Regions from separate parts of the Paenibacillus sp. MDMC362 genome, predicted to be linked through region 2. Evidence: riboswitches for the same ligand, from Rfam matches in the RefSeq annotation. Region 2 holds a riboswitch; each other region holds the start of a gene.
What was found. A riboswitch is a leader RNA that binds a small molecule or an ion and turns the genes downstream of it on or off. The one in region 2 is predicted to bind thiamine pyrophosphate.
Positions count from the first base shown of each region.

Region 1 (7,143 bases), on a different contig from region 2:
AGATTCAAGGGATTGAAGCCGGTCTGCAACCTTTCGAATCAACAGATCGCCGGCACGGTGGCCGTATCGGTCATTGACTCGTTTGAAACGGTTCATATCCATATACAGCAAGCCTACGCGGGAACCTGCGCGGTCCGCCTCCTTCAGCGAGCTCGCCAGCCTTGCATTAAAATAACGGCGATTATACAGCCCCGTGAGATCATCACGATGTGCCAGGGCTTCACTCTGCATCAGACTTTCATGCAGTCGGTCAAACAAACGGTCGTTCTCGAACTGGATTAAAATCTGCCTGAATAGAATCAGGATCACGCACAGGGATAGACCGGTAAACAGTCCAGTCCATCCTCCAAACCGCAGCGCCATAAGGGCAACCATCCCGCCAAGCACGCTGTAGGGAAGCAGATACCTTACGACCAGGTTTCCGACTGAGCGCGGCTCCCGCTCGCCAACGGACGGTTTACGGGAATCAGGAGCGGACTGCCCACCTGCGAAACTAATGAATAATACCGATATCGTATAGAGTGGATGCAGGTAGGAGCGAAGCTCGATATCCAAAAGATCAACGAGATAGATGTACAGAACATCCCCGGCAATATAAGTGCTTCCGCCGAGACATAACAGAATGGCCGCCCATTTCCCTAACAGTCCGGTATTAAAATATAACACCAGCGTAAAAAAGATAAGTACCATTGCACACAGGGGATACAGCATGTCCACCCAAAGGTTTCCCCATATTGCCTCATGGGCCAGACCCTGAAGCTCAGGCTTGATGAAATATTCCCACCCTACCGTCATGACGGCAATGCCAACAATCACGATATCCAGCATAAACCGGAGTCCCCGAAGCGAACCTTGAACATGCCGGAATAAATAAATGAGAGAGCTTGCGAACAGAATGAGTTCAAGTCCCCAGAACAAATGGGTTAGGATCGATGAGAAAGCGCTCTCTTTTCCAAACCAAACATAACAAGCATGAATGATTCGTGCCGCTGCATCCCCCATCAATCCGAGACTAACAATAAGCCAAAACCTGCGAAGATGAACCTCATAACGCCGACTAATCCGCATTAAATAAACGGAGGCGGCTACAGGAGGAATTATGACTAGAACACGCTGAAGCGATAAAGCCTCAGGCATCCACAGAGCAATCATGATTTGAATGAATGCATATATCATGGCGAGTCGAATCCACAGATGATCTGCTGGAGTTGGACTCATAAGCATTCCTCCTCGGCCAAAAGGTAAGCTGGATCGCTTTCGTATGTTAGGTCTTTTGAATTAATCTCTCTATTTCTCATGATACTTTTTACCCACCCAAAAGTAAAGATGAGGAAATGAAAGAAAAATCATCTTTATCAGCCCCACCCTAAACACAACTCCCACTTGACGTATAGGGATTATGTGATAATATTTCAGTCATATCTCATATAGATAGATCGGAAAGGGAGTTGAACCATGTCACAGAAACGATTGGATCATGTTGGTATTGTTGTCCGGGACATAGAAGCTACAATCGCCTTCTATACATCCGTAGTCGGACTAGAACTAAAGGATCGCCTAACCCATACGAATGGCGTCATCCAGCTGGCATTCCTCGGTTTTAACGGCAGCAACGAGACGGAAGTCGAGCTTATTCAGGGATACAGCAACTCGCTGCCTGCGGAGGGCACCGTTCATCATTTTGCAGTCAGCACGGATAACATTGAAGAGGAATATGCCCGGGTTCAAGGACTTGACGTTCCTCACTTGGACGAGGAAATCGTGACGCTCCCGAATGGTTTCCGTTATTTCTTCGTGCATGGTCCCGAAGGGGAATGGATTGAGTTCTTCCAGCGATAACCTCAATATAGAAGCCTTATTCAAATCCTTTATTCCGTGAAAGGTTCATAGGATTAATTAATCCTTCCCATGGCAAGTGTTCTGAGCAAAGACCTGCCTCGCTCGCGCTCCTTCGAACTAGACAGGTCTGGTGTGTTAGGACTATAATAGCGGATGTAATGATCAAAACTTCATAAATACCGGGGGAGCTGGATTTGGCCGGCTGAGAGTGTATCCGATATGATACTGACCCTTACACCTGATCTGGGTAATGCCAGCGTAGGAAGCCCATGTTTGCGGCAGCTTTTTATTTGCCGTGGTATACACTTACGCCGTCATGCGTCCTGATATCATCAGGGCGTTTTTTTGTGGAGTTGCGAGGTAATAGAAAGAGAACTCAAAGGAGAGAAGAAACGATGAAGAAGGGAAGATGGATTCCGCTGCTTCTCGCTTGCGTCCTGCTTATGGTCGCGTCCGGATGCGGTACAAGCGGACAGAACAAGAAGACAGGTGCCGAAGGCGAAGGCAGTCAGACCCCCGGAAAACTCCGTGACGTTCAGCTGATGCTCGATTGGTCCGCCAATACGAATCACACCGGCCTGTATGCAGCGAAGGAGCTTGGGTATTATGAGGAAGAAGGGCTTAATGTCCAGATCGTCCAGCCGGGAGCAGGCGGAACGGATACGCTGGTCGCATCCGGTAACGTGCCGTTTGGCATCAGCTATCAGGAGGGCGTAACGCTGGCCAGAACCCAAGGATTGCCGCTCGTTTCCATTGCAGCGATCATTCAGCATAATACGTCCGGCTTTGCCGCCCCTAAGGACAAAGGCATCGCGAAAGCAGGCGATTTTGAAGGAAAATCCTATGGCGGCTGGGGCTCGCCTGTGGAGGAAGCCGTCATGAAATCCATCATGGAGATCGATGGCGCCGATGTCAGCAAGGTGAAAATGGTCAATATGGGCGATGCCGATTATTTTACGGCCGTCAAACGCGACATTGATTTTGCCTGGATCTTCTATGCTTGGACAGGTATTGAAGCCGAGCTTCGCAATGAACCGCTTGACATGATTTATGTGAAGGACTACTCCGAGCAGCTTGATTATTACACGCCGGTTATCGTGACGAACGAGAAGCTGATTCAGGAGGACCCCGAGCTTATCAAAGCGTTCATGCGGGCGACTTCAAAAGGATACGACTATGCGATTCAACATCCAGAAGATGCGGCAGCCCTGCTGTCGAAGGCGGTTCCTGACCTGGATGCCGAACTGGTTCTCGCCAGCCAAAAATGGCTGAGCCCCCGTTATCAGGATGATGCATCCCGCTGGGGTGAACAAAAAGCCGAAGTATGGTCGGGATATGCAGACTGGATGTTTGAGCGTAAGCTGCTGGAGAAAGAGCTTGACGCTGACCGCGCATTCACCAATGATTTTTTACCGGAGCAGCCATAAGGTTATTTCTATTTAAAAAGAAGAGAGACGACGTTTGCGGAAGGCTGTCTCTCTTCCATTACAATATAGCTTGCACGAAAGGATGAGTTTACATGGCGAATACGCTCTTGAGCATTCAAGTGATACCGAGAACGCCAAACGGGGCCGACAGCATCCCTTATGTAGATGAAGCGATTAAGGTCATTCAGGAATCAGGCGTGAAATACGAGGTTCATGCACTCGAAACGACCATGGAAGGAGAGCTCGCCGAGCTGCTCAAGATCGTTGAGCGCATGCATGAAGCGCTGGTGAATGCGGGAAGTCCCAGCATCATATCCCAAGTCAGAATCGCCCATCATCCCAGCGGCATCAGCATGGATAAGCTGACTGAGAAATACCGTCCATGAGAAGCTGGTGGAGTTCGGTTTGGCCGCCCGTTGTGGCGGTCCTCTTCTTTTTGGCGGTATGGCAGGCCGCAGTATCCATATTCGACATTGAACCTTTTATTCTGCCTGCGCCGACGGCCATCGGGCATGAGGCCGTTACCGGAGCTTCCGGTCTCTTCCAGCATACAGCGGCCACCCTGCAATTAACCCTGATCGGATTTATGATCGGTACGGCGATCGGACTAGTCATCTCGCTGGCACTGCACATGGTGCCTTTTCTCAAAACCGCTCTTTATCCGCTTCTTATTCTTAGCCAGAATGTGCCGACAATCGCCCTTGCCCCGCTTCTCATGATATGGTTCGGCTTCGGCATGCTGCCCAAGGTTATCGTGATTACGCTGGTCTGCTTCTTCCCCGTCGCTGTTGCGGCCCTGGACGGACTGGCCCGTACTGACCGAACCATGATGAATTACATGCAGATGGCGGGGGCTTCCTCGTGGCAAATTTTCAGCAAGCTGGAGCTGCCGCATGCGCTTCCTTCCATCTTCTCCGGGATTCGAATTGCGGCCACCTATTCGGTCATGGGTGCGGTTATCGGGGAATGGATCGGATCGGACCGGGGAATCGGCCACTACATGATGCTGCAAAAATCCGGCTACCGCACGGATCGGGTATTTGTTGCCATCCTGGTCATCGTCCTGCTCAGCCTGCTGATGGTGCTGCTGATCACCCTGCTGGAGAAGCGGCTCATCCGCTGGAATCGAAAAGGTTAAATCCCATGAATAGACGTTTCGAATCTTATATGATAGGAGGCCATTTGTCGATATGACACATCAAGTACCCCTGACGGTCCAGGACGGAGCTGACCCGTCGGCTGCTTCGGTCTCAACCGCACCTGCCCTCGAGGTTCGCAGCCTTCGAAAAACCTTCCGTGACCGGCGCAGCGAAGTGCATGTTCTGGATGGCCTTTCGCTTCAAGTACAGCCCGGGGAATTCGTCTCCTTAATCGGTCCTTCAGGCAGCGGAAAGAGCACGCTCTTCCATATCATTGGGGGGTTAACAGCTCCGGATGCGGGCACTGTCCTCATGGACGATCAGGACGTGACCGGGGAAAAAGGCCGCATCGCCTACATGCCTCAACAGCCGGCCCTGTTCCCTTGGCGTACGGTGGAGGACAATGTGCTCCTTCCCGAGGAGCTGAGAGGCACCTCGAAAGCCGCTGCCAGGGAACATGCCCGCAGCTGGATGGAACGTGCCGGACTCAGCGGCTTCGAAAAAGCATATCCGCACACCCTCTCTGGCGGAATGCAGCAGCGAGCAGCTTTTCTGCGCGCACTGATGAGTCCGCAGGAAGTTATGTGCCTGGACGAACCGTTCAGTGCATTGGATGCGTTAACGCGCAGCGATATGCAGCGCTGGCTGCTCGATATCTGGGAGGATACGCGCCGTTCGGTGCTGATGATTACCCACCATATCGAGGAGGCGCTGCTCCTCTCGGACAGCATCTATATCTTGTCAGCACGGCCCGGAACCATCCTGAAACGGGTAGAAGTCCCTTTCTCCCGTCCGCGCCGGGAAAACATCCTGATGGATCCGTCCTTTATCGCATTAAAAACCGATATTTCCGCCATCATGCGGGAAGAACAGCACAAGCGCTGACCGATGAAGGCCAGCGTAATACATACATCCATGAGGGGCAAAGCGCTTCGTGGAAGCTTGCAAGCGAGGTGATGTCACGATGAAATCATTCATGCCGAGTAAAGCGAATTTCCCCCTGATCGACACTCATATTCATCTGGACAGTTATTCGTTATCCGATCAACAAGCGATTCTCGCGGATATCCGCCATCATGAGGTTCAATCCGTCATCTCTGTCTCCATGCATCTGGCTTCCTGCAAGCGAAATCTGGAGCTGGCCAGGCAGTACGAACCGATGGTGCGGCCGGCTTTCGGTTATCATCCGGAGCAGCCCCTCCCCTCCTCTGACGAAACCGAAGAGCTGCTGGATTGGATGGCAGAGCATGCTAATGAGATGATTGCCGTAGGAGAGGTGGGTCTCCCCTATTACGCCAGGCTGGAGGCTGAATCGGAAGGCCGACCTTGGGATAACCGCCCTTACGCCTATCTGTTGGAGCAATTTATAGCTTTTGCTAAGAAACATCATAAACCGGTGATTCTGCACGCTGTATATGAAGATGCGGATATCGCATGTGATTTGCTCGAAAAATACGGCGTCACTCGTGCCCATTTTCATTGGTTTAAGGGCTCCGGTGACACCTTGCAGCGGATGGCGGATAACGGATACTATATTTCCTTTACGCCCGACATCCTCTATGAGGAAGAAATTCGCGCTATGGCACGCAGGTATCCGGCTCATCTCGTCATGACCGAAACCGATGGGCCTTGGCCCTTCGAAGGTCCGTTCACCGGACAGATGACCCATCCTCGGTTGACAGCTTCTGTAGCTTCGGCATGGGCTGAGCTTAAGGGGCTGTCCATACTTGAGGCCCGCCGGATTTTATATGAGAACGCCGCGAGACTATACGGTCTATAAAAAAGAATCTTCATGCAGGTCAAGTCGGTTGCTTAGGCAATCGGCTTGTTCTCTTTAAGAAGAAATCGGTTATATTGATTAATCAACTCATCAAGCACGATCGATTGTCTGAGGACTTTGGGATGATTAAAGTCACGATACCGCTGCTTCATCTTATGAAGCTTATGCCGTTCTTGCTCGATATTAAACTTTATGCCTTCCTTCGTTTCCATGACTTTATATCCTCCCCTCATGTAATATTTTATGCTTTAATGTAAAATTATAGGATGTTTAATGTTAGACATCAGAAATATGACATGGAGGGCTTATTCCTGTTATTCACGCCAAAAAAACCACAATGCCAACCGCAGCATTGTGGTTTTGGGTTCCATTATTTAACGTACTTCTCCTGATATGCCTTTGACATCTCGTCTGTAATTTCCTTCATCTTCGGATCACTCTTGATCGTTTCGATCAGTTTATCGTATGATTCAACCGGTTCTTTGCCCGTGATGACCATGACCCGCATATCCTCCACTTTCTTGGAAAGCTCGGGATAGTATTTGTTGTAGGCTTCCGAATACAGCTCTCCCGAGGGGTTCGGAACCTTGACCGTCTTGCGCTCTGTGACGATCTCTACGTTCCGCTCATATACTTCATCCGGCATCCCTACCGCGCTGATAGCCATATCATCGCTGACGAGGTGAATCATATTGTTCAAGTTGCCGTCACCCGTCTTATCCACGGCGGCCTGCGGCGTTGCAACCTTCTTCCCGTTCTCCACGTTGTAATGGACCCCTTCGATTCCGTAAGTCAACATTTCATTGCCTTCCTGACTATAACCATAGTCGAAAAACTCGAGGATCTTCTTCACTTTTGCCTCCGGCACTTTCTTCGGGATCAGGTATACTCCATAATACGGCGATCCTGAAGGCGTATACTTCACCCCGTTTGTATTCTCCAAGTAAGCAAGCGGCAT
Region 1 covers NZ_QLYT01000030.1:148,526-155,668, reverse strand. Annotated here, with positions in the region: gene DP091_RS16410 (GGDEF domain-containing protein) at 1-1,218, opposite strand, end outside; gene DP091_RS16405 (VOC family protein) at 1,456-1,839, shown strand; TPP riboswitch at 2,011-2,121, shown strand; gene DP091_RS16400 (ABC transporter substrate-binding protein) at 2,235-3,266, shown strand; gene DP091_RS16395 (MTH1187 family thiamine-binding protein) at 3,359-3,652, shown strand; gene DP091_RS16390 (ABC transporter permease) at 3,649-4,404, shown strand; gene DP091_RS16385 (ABC transporter ATP-binding protein) at 4,457-5,290, shown strand; gene DP091_RS16380 (TatD family hydrolase) at 5,370-6,185, shown strand; gene DP091_RS16375 (aspartyl-phosphate phosphatase Spo0E family protein) at 6,218-6,397, opposite strand; gene DP091_RS16370 (extracellular solute-binding protein) at 6,556-7,143, opposite strand, start outside.
Region 1: linked by a shared signal. The riboswitch ahead of DP091_RS16400 (ABC transporter substrate-binding protein) and the one ahead of DP091_RS20655 (ECF transporter S component) in region 2 are both predicted to bind thiamine pyrophosphate.

Region 2 (7,143 bases):
TCGAGACCTATGTGGAACAATATCGATATAAATATTTGGCTCTATACCACGCAATTCGCGCGGCCATTCATAGCGGCAAGCTGCCGGAAGGAACCCGACTTCCCGCAACACGTGAGCTTGCAAAGCTGTATGGCGTGTCCAGGGGATCGGCCGCGCAGTGTTATGACATGCTGATGGCCGAGGGTTACGTTGTATCCCGGCAGGGCAGCGGAACTTACGTGGCCGAAGGGATTGCTGCCATGGCAGACCAGCCGCCGTTGGCCGAGCGGGCGCCGGTGCTCTCCGCTTGGGGACAACGCCTGATGGGCCAAAGCGGGGAATATGTCTCGGCTCAGCAGCTGCTGGAGGAGCCACCCCCGGGTACGATCTCTTTCGCGAATGCGAGGATGCCCATGGAGGATTTCCCCTATTCGGAGTGGCGGAGCGCGTTATCCTACGCAGGCGGAAGCGGGGGAGCCGAACTGCGGAACGGCGCGCCGCCGGAAGGGGATATCGAACTGCGTCAGGCGATAGCCGGGCACCTGCGCTTTACGCGGGGCATACAGGCAGATCCCGAGCATATCGTGATCTTCAGCGGTTCCATGCAGGGGCTTGTCTTGATGTTTCAGCTGCTGGTTGATCCCGGCGATCACGTGGTGATGGAGGATCCGGGATATCAGGGAATCCACCGGGGCATAAGCCTGAGCGGCGGGATTCCGCTGCCGTCCCCCGTCGACGATGCCGGATTGATACCGCGTAACTGGGACGCCGGCCTGCTTGTCGTAAGCCCCAGCCGTCAATACCCGACGGGCGCGGTCCTGCCGCTCGAGCGGAGAAGGGCGCTGCTGACTTGGGCACGAAGCCGCCAGGCCTTTATTATCGAGGATGATTACGACAGCGAGTTCCGCTGGGGCGGCAAGCCGATTGAGCCCTTGCGGATGCTGGATAACGAGGGACGTGTCATCTTCGTCGGTTCGTTCTCGAAAACGATGTTTACCGGGCTCCGCATCGGGTATGCCGTGCTGCCCCCAAGCCTGGTTGAGGCGGTCGTGCAGGCCAAGGCTCTGTACGAGCCGATCTCGCCTGCCGTATTGGAGCAGCGCGCGCTGGCGCGCTTTATTGTGCGAGGGGGGTACGGTCGGCATCTTAGAAGAATGATCCGGCTGTACGGCGCACGGTATGGGGCGCTTCGCCAGGCGATGGATACCCATGCCTCCGAACTGTTTCGTCTTCACCCCGGTGATGCCGGGCTCCACGTTTATGCGAATTGGCTGCGCTCCGGGGAAGAGTATGTCCTGTTCCAGGAGGCTGCCCGAAAGCGCGGCGTCATGTTTCGGGATGCAGCGGCCTATCATCGTACGCCCGGGCCGCCTGCCGCCTGCTTCGGCTTCTCGCATCTCGGTTTATCCAGCATCGAAGAAGGGGTTGCCCGGATGGCGCAGGCATGGCGGGACATGCAAAAAACATAAAAAACGGGTATGATGGAAAAGAGGTTAATTTTTGAATGAGATGAGGGGGTTATGACGTGATGCTGAATGCATCGCCGTCTTCTTTTATAATCATGCCTGCGCTTGCCAAAATCGTATGTGAGCCGGGCTGGAAATGGCAAAAACGCGAAAGACCCATGCAGAATTATGATTTGTTCTATGTATGGAGCGGTGAAGGCACGGTCGAGCTCAATGACGAGCCCTTTGCCGTGGGAAAAGGAAGCTGCTTCCTGTTCCGACCAGGAGATCATACGAGCGCGACGCATAATCCGCAGAAACCGCTCGTATTGACATATATCCATTTTGACGTGGCCGACCCGGTTCAGCATATCCCTGCATCCTATCGCAAGCTGACGGAAACGATGGATTTCGAATATTTGCTCGCGCGCTACGTGCGTTTGTATCTGGACAAGCCCTATGGATCATTGGAGGAGGGGCAACTGATTCTGAAACAGCTGATGATTCATCTGCTGCGTTCGGATCTTGCTGAGCCGGTGGTCAAAAAAGCAAGCAATCAGCTGTCCGAAGCGATCCATGAAATCGCGAATTACGTCCGCCAGCACCCGGGTGTTCCCCATCGGGTCGAGGATTTGGCGGCCAGAGCGGGGTTGTCCCCCCGTTACTTCTCGATCAAGTTCAAGGAGCTGATCGGCACGCCGGTACAATCCTACATCATTCAGATGCGGATCGAGCGGGCGCAGCATCTGCTGCTGCATCAGGGGATGAACGTAACGGAGGTAGCCGACGCGCTGGGTTACCGGGATATATTTTTTTTCAGCCGGCAATTTAAGCAGTATACGGGCAAGAGCCCATCCGAGATTCGGTGATTTCCCGCCCTTCCATAACTTACCTGGCAAGTCGAAGGGCAAATGGGTTTCATAGCAAGCGCTTTAGGGTAAAAACGACGTACAGTTTCAAATATATGAAGGGGGGAGAGAGGAATGAGCCCAAGAAGACGGGTGCGTGGACGCTTCTTCAGTCGCGGTGGCTGCGCTATATTCAGAAATCGCTTGCGCCGCATGAAGACAACGACTCAGGATCATCAGAACGTGTGGTTTTAATGAGACTTGCCCTACATACGGGGACGTAGAATCCCGTTATCATATACGTTTTTTTCTGGATGAACGCAAAAGGGAGCTAAATGGCTCCCTTTTTTGATATGTTTTTGGGGTCCCCGCAAAGTATTTGGAATAAGCATCGAAGCATAGGCTCCACTTTGTGGTGCTATTTAATGGACGCGCATGGGAATAGGGGCCGTCTGATTACGTTATAACAGGATGCATATACGAATAGGGACTCTGTTGAGATTGCGAATATTTGTTATATTAGGGATATGCATAAAGCGCTGCGCTAATCGCAGGATTTTTAATGGACGGACAGGCATTACGGATAACGGAAGGGTGACGGGTGTGAAGGGTAAAGTGGCAAGGGCGGACCAAGCGGTGATTCGGTGGTAACGGCTGGAGCAGGAAAGGTTGTGCTGATCACGGGCGCGTCGAGCGGGTTCGGACTGCTCATCAGCTTGGAGCTGGCACAAGCGGGTTATGACGTGGCAGCGGGTCTGCGCAGGCCGGAGGCGGCTGCAGAGCTGTTGACCCGAGCCGAGCAAGCAGACGTTGCCGAACGCATTCACGTATTTCAGCTGGATATATGCATGGAGGAGCAAGTCAAGGCTGCTGCTTGGGAGTTAGAGCAGAAGTTCGGCCGCTTGGACGTGCTGGTAAACAATGCCGGCGAAGCGGTAGGCGGCATGGTGGAGGAAGTACCGCTCAGCGGCTGGCGAAAGCAGATGGAGACGAATTTTTTCGGGACCGTATCGGTGACGCAGCATATGCTCCCGCTGCTGCGCAAGACGGGACGATCCAAAGTCATTCTCATGAGCAGCATTAGCGGCGTGGTCGGCTTTCCGGGTTATGGTCCCTATGCGGCATCCAAATTTGCGCTGGAGGGGTTCGGCGAGAGCCTGTCCATGGAGTTGATGCCCTTTGGCATCGATGTCGTACTGATCCAGCCCGGTGCCTATGGCACGCCGATCTGGAATAAAAGCTTTGGGGAGCTTACGGTAAAGGAAGGATCACCCTACAGCGGTCTGCTGAAGGGCGTGCTGGACTATTCCGAGCGGACAGCCAGGGGGAGCGGGGATCCGCAGGAGGTAGCCAGGCTTGTGGCAAACATTGCGTCCATGTCCAAACCGAAGTTCCGCTATAGGCTGCCCCGAGGTACGCGGCTGACCGCATGGATCAAGGGCGTACTGCCGGATCGGCTGTTTCAGCGGATCGTTTATCGGATGCTGGACCGGCGTTAATCATTCATGAAGCGAATGGTTCATGGCCTTAACTTGTCGTGTGATGCTTGGTGAGGCTTGATAAGGTGAATGGAGTTACCCTTTTCTGGTCGGGGACGGGTGGAGCAAACCGAGCAGCTCTCCCATTTTTACCTTGGATCCGGGTCCCAGGTCACCGCGCGGAGTAAACGTGCCGTTCTCTGTCAAAAGCACGACGGTAGAGCCAAATTCAAAGTACGCGAGTTCATCGCCGATCTCGTATTTCTTCACGTTCTCGTCCGCATAACGGATGCTGCTTACGTTCATGGCTCCGACCTTCACGACGGCAACTTCGCCGAACTCATGCGCAATATAGGTAATGAGGCGCTCATTACGGCTGAGCACACGCCGGATATGGGTCATCGCAAAATCGTTCACGGGGTAAACGCGTCCCTTTAGATGCTCGCTTTCCGCCTGAACACCGGTTACCGGGGAATGAATGCGATGATAATCGGTTGGGCTTAAATACAATACAAATGCATAACCGTTGATGTAGTTTTCCATTCTCGGTGACTTGGCGAGCAGCTCGCTCAGGGTATAATCCTGTCCCTTGACGCTCAGAATGGTGCCGGCATTAACGGCGCACATCGCCGAAATCGTGGCATCGACGGGGCTTACCATGGCATCGGCGGTGTCGTCTATGGCGCGCAGGCCTATTTTTAACCGGCGGGAAAAGAATTCGTTCAGTGAGCGGTATTCGTGGATTTCTTTCTCCGCTTCATGCGCCGGGATTTGATAAATTCGTATGAATGCAGGTATTAGATGACGGCTCAGCCGGCTGTGGGAACAATGCCCCATGATTCGGGACAGCCACTTGCGGGAGGACAGCTCAGTCATCAGACGCAGCAATTGTTTAGCCATGTCATTCTCCTTTGTGCATAGGTGTCAGCAATAAACGTTGGTGGAAAAGCCAATCACTCTGATATTGACATAGAATGAGCTGGAAATCAATAAATAGCCATTTTTGAAAAAAGGTTCTTGCTAATTGGAGAACGAATGTGTATTTTAAGATTAACATGAAACCGAATAGGGAATACGGGGGCTTGAGTGAATCAGGCTGAGATTGCAGCTGTTATCCGCTGTTGACCGTTAATCTGAACTGGGTAATGCCAGCGTAGAGAATATCCGACCCTGCCTACATAGGGCCTATTTTTCCGTCTGCGCGTTTTCCAGACGGTTTTTTGTTGTGTTTACACAAAAATAGAGGTGGAGAGGGGAATGTGTGGTTATGGGAACATCTGTGCAAGAGAAGTTGGGGGTTCAGCCTCGAAAAGGGCTGCGGTTAAGCAATATTTTGGTGACGGTGCTGGTATCGCTGGTGCTTGGCGTCATTTATCACTTCTGGGGTTCGGTTTATAATCTGTTAAAACCGCTGTTCTTTGAAGCGGATGAGTTGTTATACGGAATGTGGTTCGCTGCAGCCACGCTTGCTTACTTGCTAATCCGAAAGCCGGGAGTGGCCATCATTGCGGAAGTGGCGGCTGCCCACGTGGAAGTGCTGTTTGGCAGCGGCTGGGGATTGACTCTGCTGCTATATGGCCTCATTCAAGGACTTGGGGCAGAATTGGTATTCGCGGCGTTCCGTTATCGGAGCACCTCGGCGTGGACGCTGGCGATTGCCGGAGCAGGCGCAGCCATCGGATCGATGATGATGGACTTCTATTACAGCTATACCGATGACCTGCAGACGTGGATGTTCCTGGCCAAATACGGTATGCGGGTACTCAGCGGCGCCGTCATTGCAGGCCTGCTCATGCTCTTGCTGGCCAAAGCCTTGGACCGCACGGGCGTCACATCCCTGCTGCGTCCTGCGTCGAAGAAGGATTACGAAGCACTGGATGATCCGCGCCATGTCTAATGCCGCGGTTAGCCCGGTTTCGGCTCAGTCCGCTGAGATGGTTCCGGAACCGGCCATGTATGTGGAGGGATTGCGTCTGAAGTATCCGGGCGAGGAGCGGCTGATGTTCAAAGACCTTTCCTTCTCGGCTGTCCGCGGGGAGAAGGTGCTGCTGCTCGGTCCTAGCGGCTGCGGCAAGTCCACGCTGCTGCAGGTGCTTAGCGGGATGATTCCCCGCGCAACGGAGGTGCCGATGAAATGCGAGTCGCAGCTGATTCCTCGCTCTTGGGGTTATGTATTCCAAGATCCGGATACCCAGTTCTGCATGCCGTACGTGGATGAAGAGCTGGCTTTCGTATTGGAAAACCTAAGTGTCCCCCGCGACCAGATGAAGGATCGGATGCAAGCGGCGCTCCGCGAGGTGGGTCTTGATCTTGAGGAGCTTCATATGCCGATCGGGCATTTGTCCCAAGGCATGAAGCAAAGGTTAGCGCTGGCTTCGGCTCTGCTGCTGGAGCCGGAGGTGCTGTTCCTTGACGAGCCATCTGCCTTGCTCGACCCGGAAGGAAGGGAGCAAATCTGGTCCGCGGTGAAGGCCGTATCGGAAGGGCGGACGCTGATCATCGTGGAGCACCGGATCGAAGAAATGGCCAAATACGTGGATCGTGTCGTACTGTTCAGCCCGGATGGCGTGATTCTGGGCGAAGGACCTCCAGCAGCGATATTCGCAGAATATCAGCGGGAACTCCAAGCCTATGGAATCTGGTATCCCGGCGTATGGGAAGATTATGCGCAGACCCGGGCGGGCAGAGAGCTGTTTGCTCCGGTCGATGCACTTGGCGATGAGCAGGGTAATCGTAATCTCCTGCATGAGGCTGCTCCGCCGTACGCTCAATGTGGGGAGCCTGTCATTCAATTGGCGAATTTCAGGGGAATGAGATGGGATAAACCGGTCATCAGCCTCCCTTCGGCCGAGGTGTTTCCGGGACAGTTTATTGCGGTCGTAGGCCCGAACGGAGCAGGCAAAAGCTCGCTGCTGCTCAGTTTGATGGGGCTGCTTCGCGCCGAAGGGACCTATATGCTCTGCGGGGAAGAGGTCATTCAGGGCAAGCGCAGGAAGCTGCGGAAGAAGAGAGAGCAGCAGCTGCGTCAAATCGGGTTCGTGTTTCAGAATCCGGAGCTTCAATTCCTGACGGAGCGCATCGGCGATGAGGTGGTGTACTCGCTGCTGGTGGATCATGTGCCGCCGGAGGAAGCGAAGGCGCAGGCCGACCGCTGTCTTGAACGCTTTGGATTGAAAGGCTTGGAGGCCAGGCATCCGTATCAGCTGTCGACAGGCCAAAAGCGCCGCTTGAGCGTGGCTACGGCCATGGCGAGGCATCCGTCCGTCCTGCTCCTGGATGAGCCGACCTTCGGACAGGATGCACGGAATACGTTCGCGATCCTGGAGATGTGCGAGCAGCTCCGCCGCGGGGGAACCGCCATTCTCATGGTGACGCATGAAATGGAGGTCGCGC
Region 2 covers NZ_QLYT01000041.1:31,645-38,787, reverse strand. Annotated here, with positions in the region: gene pdxR (MocR-like pyridoxine biosynthesis transcription factor PdxR) at 1-1,448, shown strand, start outside; gene DP091_RS20670 (helix-turn-helix domain-containing protein) at 1,508-2,293, shown strand; gene DP091_RS20665 (SDR family oxidoreductase) at 2,917-3,771, shown strand; gene asd (archaetidylserine decarboxylase) at 3,847-4,650, opposite strand; TPP riboswitch at 4,815-4,927, shown strand; gene DP091_RS20655 (ECF transporter S component) at 5,018-5,647, shown strand; gene DP091_RS20650 (ABC transporter ATP-binding protein) at 5,640-7,143, shown strand, end outside.

Region 3 (7,143 bases), on a different contig from region 2:
ATCGTCTTCTCCGAGCACTCGGTCTGATCCGCCAGATCCTGAACGAGCCACAGCCGGTTCGGTTCCGTTAACAAATTACGAAAAATCTCTTTTTGCCTATTATTCATTCCGATCTCCTATTCAACTTATTTGGAGAGCTCACTCATCGTGGAGCAGGTACATTGTCCTACGTATATCATATCCGGGTCGCTATGGCAATCTGATCTGGTATGTTACACGAGAATGGACCCAAAGAATGGCATGTTAGCGGAAAAGCTGAACATATACAGTAATTTAAAAATCCGACGCAAACAAAACAAGAGTGCCGAAGAAATTCGACACTCTTGTTCATGATCCTTATCATGATCCTCTTACATTTTTTAAAAAATTCGTTCGGTTGCACAGCGTATCTTTCCTATACAAGCCTCCACAGCCTCTCGCGCCGACTCCGCTCCCGTCACAGCGGATATCACCGCGACGCCATCCGCGCCCGCTCCAATCACTTCCTCCACGCGCTCCACGGTAATCCCGCCAATCCCAACGATCGGCAGATGGATGCCGGCTTCGCGCAGCTCGCGGAGAATCGATGGGCCTTGCACTGCCTTGGCATCCTCCTTCGAGCGGGTCGGATAGATCGGCCCGATGCCTAGATAATCGGCACCGTGGAGAATGGCGCGCCTGGCTTCCTCAACAGTATGGGCCGAGACGCCCAGAATCCGATTGCCGATCCGCTCACGTACCGAAATCGCAGATTCATCGTCCTGGCCGATGTGCACGCCGTCGGCGTTCAGCTTCAGTGCCAGCTCCACATCATCATTGACGATGAAGGGGACGCCCGCTTGGCGACACTGATCCTGGATCCGGCGAGCCAGCCGGATCATCGGCTCGCCAACAAGTGCGCCCTGTCCCTTCTCGCGGAACTGGACCATGGTCGTGCCGCCGGCCAATGCATCCTGCACGACCCGGCTTGGCTCGAGGATGCAATTCACGCTGCCAAGTACGAGGTACATCCGCAGATGCTGCCTCATCATCTCGGGTGTCACTCTGCCCGTCATCGCAGCACCTCCTGACGGCGGCGACGATACGCCCAATGATTCGTTGGGCCGTGTCCCTGCCCCAGGTTTAAGCCGTCCTCAATGGCCGCCTGGATGAATAAGCGCCCGCTCTGAATCGCATCGAATGCGCTCAAACCTTTGGCCAGGCCTGCAGTAATAGCGGCAGAGTAAGTACAGCCGGTACCATGCGTATGAACGGTACGAATTCGTTGGCCATATAATTCTGTAAAGGAGATACCATCGTATATGAGGTCCATGACCGGAGTACTGCCGGGATTACCGAATCTGTCATCATTCTTGATCAGGGGGGAGCGTTCCTCACTAAACTCCCCGTTATGGCTGGCAGTTCTCGTTTGACCGTACGTCCTTTCTGACGGATGCAACTCTTCCTGCTGCGTATCCGCCACGATAGCAGGTCCTCTGTCTCTTTCGTGATCCGCATCTTCACCGCTGCCAAGCAAACCCTCGTCATGCCCGCCTTTGATCACAACAATCCTGGGACCCAGACCATGAATGCGTCTCGCTGCTTCTTTCCGATCTTCGATCGTGCGGATACGTATCCCCGCCAATACTTCGGCCTCCGGTATATTGGGGGTGGCAATCAACGCCAGCGGCAGCAAATCCTCTCTTAAAGCCTGCACCGCTTCGCTTTGCAGCAGCTCCGCACCGCCCTTGGCGATCATCACGGGATCCACAACGACCTTCTCCCAGCCGAATGCCCGAATCCGGTCAGCAGCCAGGCGAATGATCTCGGCATTGAACAGCATGCCCGTCTTCAATGCATCGACTCCGAGGTCCGAGCCTACCGCTTCCATCTGCTCCGCTACTGCTTCGGGGGGCAGGGGATATACGCCGTGAACCCCCAATGTATTCTGCACCGTGATCGCCGTAATCGCAGACATGCCATATACGCCGAGCTCCTGGAAGGTTTTCAGATCGGCCTGAATGCCGGCACCGCCGCCGCTGTCAGACCCCGCAATCGTCAGTGCCCGAGGAACGTGAGACTTGCTCATCGTGCGCCACCTGCAGCGGATGCTTCTGCTTTCCGGACAGCGGCATAGCCCTCCAGCGAGCCAGGATGAAGTTCTGCCAGTTCATTCAGGAAAGCGATCTGGAAGCTTCCCGGTCCCTGGTCCGCCGTTCGCTCCGCAGCTCTCGCCGCCGCGGCCCCGTAGAAGGCCAGACCCGCCGTTCCGGCAAGCAGCAGGTTTGCTTCTACCGCTGCAAAGGCACCCAGCACCGAGGTCAGCAGGCACCCTGCGCCGGTTACCTTCGTGAGGAGAGCATCCCCGCCGGTAATGAGGCGTACCTCGTTTCCATCGGTAATCACGTCCTCTTCACCGGTAATCGCCACGATCGTGCCTAATTCGCATGCAGCCCGCACGGCCAGCCCGGCATGATCGCCACCTGCGCTATTGCCAGCGTCTACACCTTTGATCTCGCGGGCCTCCCCGACAAGGTGAGCGACTTCAGCCGCATTCCCGCGCACGAGCGATACCTTCACCTCACCTAGGATCCGCAGCGCCGACTCCGTCCGAAAACGGGTTGCTCCCGCGCCGACCGGGTCCAGCAGCACAGGCACGCCGTGTGCGTTCGCCGATTGTCCGGCTATAATCATCGCATCCACCAGCTCGCGGTTCAGCGTGCCGATGTTTAATACGAGCGCGCCCGCGATGGCGGCCATATCCGCCACTTCCTCCGGCGCGTAAGCCATGACCGGCGACGCGCCCAGCGCGTACAAGCCGTTCGCCGTAAAATTCGTAACCACCACGTTCGTCATGTTGTGAACGAGGGGGCTCGTCTGCCGTACCTGTGTTAAAAGCGCCGAAACTTCTTTTTCCCATGTATGCATATGAATCAGCCTCTCTTATCTATATTGGAATTTATGAGCTTGTTACGTCTCTTTACAGCACAGCGGCCTGCAGGGGCACCGGCCATTCCTCCTGCTTATAAGCCATATCCCAAAACATATACTCCAGCTGGCAGCTCAGCATGAAATACTCCTTCATCCGTTCCCGCTCGGCTGCCGTCGCACGCTCCGCCCATTCATCGACACGGCTGCAGAACTTGGCTGTCGCGTCTTCGCCCCGGTTGCCGTAGAAATAAATCCAGTCGTAGAACGGATGGGATTCATCCGGCTTCACTTCATCCAGGAGCTTGCGGCCAATCTCCAGGTAGGTCCACGGGCAAGGCAGCAGTACGGCCATAATCTCGCCCAGACTGCCCTCATGCGCCACCGTCAGCATATGACGGATATAATGATGCGCGGACGGAGCCAGCGGATAGCCTTGAAGCTCATCGTAGGTCACCCCGGCGGCTGCGCAAAAATTCTGGTGCGGATGCACCTCGCTATGCAGGATGAATGAAATCTGTTCGTTAAAAGCCGCGATTTCTTCTCGGCTGGTCGATTTGGATATGGCAATTCCGTAAATCCGCATGTAAGCGTTCAAATACTCAAAATCCTGCTTCACATAGTGGATCAGCTGTTCCCGCGCCAGTTTCCCCTCGGCAATGCCTTTTACAAAGGGATGATCGAAGATTGCTTGAAAAATGCCTCCCGCCTGCTGACGGAGCTCTTGCGAAAAACTCATTTTTGTCCCCACCTCCAACATATTGAAGAGCAGGAAGTCCATAAGACACGACTTTCCAGGCAACGCTAAAAAGCCGCCCCGAAAACTGGAGCGGCTTCGTCAACAAGTCCGAGTGCGCCAAAAAACGCACCAAGACCTCATATTCGAAGGCTCCACTTTCCTACGCTAGTACGAACTAGATCAGGTTCAAAGGGTCCAAGATACGCTCTTGTCTCAGCCGCTAACGGCTCCCCTAGTGGACTTCCTATTCTTTTGTCTAATACTGTACATAGGTTTGCAGATACTGTCAAACGTTAACGGTTCGTGGACGGAACTCCACTTCGGAAATCTTCCCGAGACCGGTTGATCATGATGTTGTACCGTGGCAGAGGTCTTTCGCGAATAAAAAACGCCGGCTACCCGGCACTTGTTTCAGAAACACTGACGCTCGGTTGTCATGTATTCCCCAACATAATGAGTACATAAGAGCAAACAAACTAAAATGAAGCATAAAAAGGAGCGTATTTATGACGAACCCATCAAAAGCGGTTAAACCCATTCCGGATGGCTACACCTCCGTAACACCATGGATTATCTCAAGAAACTCCGCGGCGCTAATCGAATTCCTGGAGAAGGCTTTTCAAGCCGAAGAGTTAGCCCGCGTCTATGTTGGCAATGGTGTCATCGGCCATGCCGAGGTGCGAATCGGGGATGCCGTCGTCATGATGTTTGACGCGAAACCGGAATGGCCGGATAGCCCGGCGTACCTCCGTCTATATGTTGAGGATTGCGACGCCGTCCACCAGCAAGCGCTTGCCGCAGGAGCCGTCTCGGTGACGGAGCCAACGAGTTTGTTCTTCGGCGACCGGGTGGGACGGGTACGGGACCCGTTCGGCAACTTATGGTGGATTCAGACGCGATTGGAGGACCTAACGCCCGAGGAGATGGAACGACGCGCCCAGGACCCGGATTACATGAAGGCAATGACCTATGTTGCCGGTGCGGAAATCGTGGTGAAGATTTCGTAACAAGGTGAAGTGAGATCGAGCGTCATTTCAGGGAGAACATCATGGGTGGTTCGATTCCAAGGGGTATGCATGAATGGCTGGGATTATAATCGGTGTAGGGGCCGGGGGGAACCCAGAGTAGCTATGGTTTAGAGGTAGAAACCGGGGAGCACAGAGTATATAGTTGAGGCTACTGCTGGGCTTGGTGCGACTGCTGGGATTGGGGCTACTACTGGTCCTCGTGCTACTGCTGGCTTGGTGCGACTGCTGGTATTGATGCTACTGCTGGTATTGGTGCTACTGGTATTGGTGCTACTGCTGGTATTGGTGCGACTGCTGGTATTGATGCTACTGAATCTTGGAGCTACTGCTGGCTTGGTGCGACTGCTCAGAGGGCATAGCGGACTGAGGATACGTTATTTAGCTGAAAAGGCGTAATTTTCGAGAGTTAACGGACACCAGATACGTTATTCATAGAATATGGGCGTAAAAAGGCAGTTTATTGCGGTGATAAGCGATCCTGTGTCCGTTAGTTTTAAGAATCGAAGGTAAATCAGGCAAATAAGGGAACTAGTGTCCGTTAACGGATCAGGGGAGCGGTATAAAATACGGAGCTGGCATAGCTGTGCCGGTGAGTGGTGTGCACGCAGCTACATAAGCGGTGAGGCGGTGGTGCTGCACACGCAGCGATACTGCTTATGCGCCATGCTGGACACGCTGCGATACAAAAAAGGAGGCATCCCTTAAGATCTAAGATCTTTTGGAATGCCTCCTTTATGCTTTTTCCTAGCATCATCCGCTATACGATAATACTAGCCTGCTGCATTCGTCTGCATTCGTCTGCATTCGTCTGCATTCATTACTGAATGCCGTAGAATTCTTGAAGCTGGTCAATCATCAGATTCGCTGCCAGGATGCCGCCTGCTGTATTCCAGATGGCATCGTCCACTTTGTGGGCCTGGCCGTTCTTGACGACATTCAGGTTATTCCACAGTGGATCGTTGATCCATTCCTGCTCGGTTTGGTTGGCGCCGCCATCCCCGGTTTCATAAGTGAAGTAGAACAGTCTGTCGGCTTCTACCTCAGGTAAACGCTCCTTCGTGATCTCGTCAACGAAATCGTCCTTGGCGTTCTTGGTCATATCGTTGCGGGCGATGCCGATTTTATCGAAAATAACGCCCGAGAACGTATTGGTGTGGTATACACGCGTCTTGCCAGCCATGAAACGGACCACGGAGACGGTCTCGTCCAGCTTGCTTCCGGCCTTCTCTTTGAAATCCTGAATCCGCTTGTCGTATGCAGCCAATAGCTCTTCGCCTTCGGATACCTTGTTCAGCGCTTTGGCATACAGCTCAAAATTGTTCTGCCACTCGCCGCGAAGATCCTCGGCAAAAACGGTCGGCGCGATCGCCTTCAATTGCTCGTATACTTTCTCCTGACGCATCTTGTTGCCGATAATCAGGTCCGGCTGCAGGCCGGCGATCAGCTCGATGTTCGGCTGGCTCTCTTCCCCGACAACGGTAACGCCTTCCATCTGGTCTTTAATATGCGGATACCAAGGGTCGCCTGTCCAGGATCTAACGGCACCTACAGGCTTCACGCCCAATGCGAGAAGCGCCTCGGTTCCTTCGTTCGTAAGGACGACAACCTTTTGAGGCGTTCCCTTGATCGTTTCCGTCCCCATGGCATGCGTAACTTCATACGATTCGCCGCCGGCTGCAGCGCCGCTGTTGCCCTCTGCGGTATTCGTTGTCTCGCCGCCCGCATTGTTTGCATTTTCTTTTGCCGGGCTTGCTCCGCACCCGGCAAGAATCACGATCATGATCAGAGCCAGCAAGCTAAACTTGAGGCCTCTCGTTGGTTTATGTTTCACTTTTTTTCCCATTCCTATCTAAATCCCCCTTATGTCATATCCCTCTACTTGAAAATCATTATCAATCACTGATTCAAAACTATAAAGGGTTTCATGAAAAATATCAAGATATTTATGAGAATGATTATCAAGCTCATTGACAGATGGGGTCCCTTCACCTAAAATTCATATGAACTTAATTATTCATGGACTTAAGAAAGTGAGCATATATGCGCGTATTCGGACTATTCATATCGCTATTGGCGCTGGCTGCTGCCGTCATGGGCAGCATCGCATTTGGAGTAACGAACATACCTCTTCATCAGGTATGGGAATCGTTCACTCACTTCAACGGGAGCAATGAGCATCTGATCATTCTCATGGCAAGACTGCCCCGCGCGCTCATTGCGCTTGCTGTAGGAGCATCCCTGGCTGTTGCGGGTGCCCTTATGCAAGTCATCACGCGCAATCCGATTGCATCGCCCAGCACGCTGGGCGTCAACTCCGGTGCCGCCTTTTTCATTATAATGTCCGCAGGCTGGCTGGGCGTAAGCGGACTCCAATCCCTTACCTGGGTTGCGCTGATCGGAGCCGCGGTCAGCGGGGGTATCGTATTTTTCCTGGGCAGCATCGGGAGGGACGGCATGACGCCGGTAAAAATCACCCTCGCGGGTGCCTCC
Region 3 covers NZ_QLYT01000053.1:25,680-32,822, forward strand. Annotated here, with positions in the region: gene DP091_RS24515 (BglG family transcription antiterminator) at 1-107, opposite strand, end outside; gene thiE (thiamine phosphate synthase) at 360-1,034, opposite strand; gene thiD (bifunctional hydroxymethylpyrimidine kinase/phosphomethylpyrimidine kinase) at 1,031-2,047, opposite strand; gene thiM (hydroxyethylthiazole kinase) at 2,044-2,886, opposite strand; gene tenA (thiaminase II) at 2,939-3,625, opposite strand; TPP riboswitch at 3,766-3,869, opposite strand; gene DP091_RS24540 (VOC family protein) at 4,132-4,632, shown strand; gene DP091_RS24545 (ABC transporter substrate-binding protein) at 5,471-6,496, opposite strand; gene DP091_RS24550 (FecCD family ABC transporter permease) at 6,694-7,143, shown strand, end outside.
Region 3: linked by a shared signal. The riboswitch ahead of tenA (thiaminase II) and the one ahead of DP091_RS20655 (ECF transporter S component) in region 2 are both predicted to bind thiamine pyrophosphate.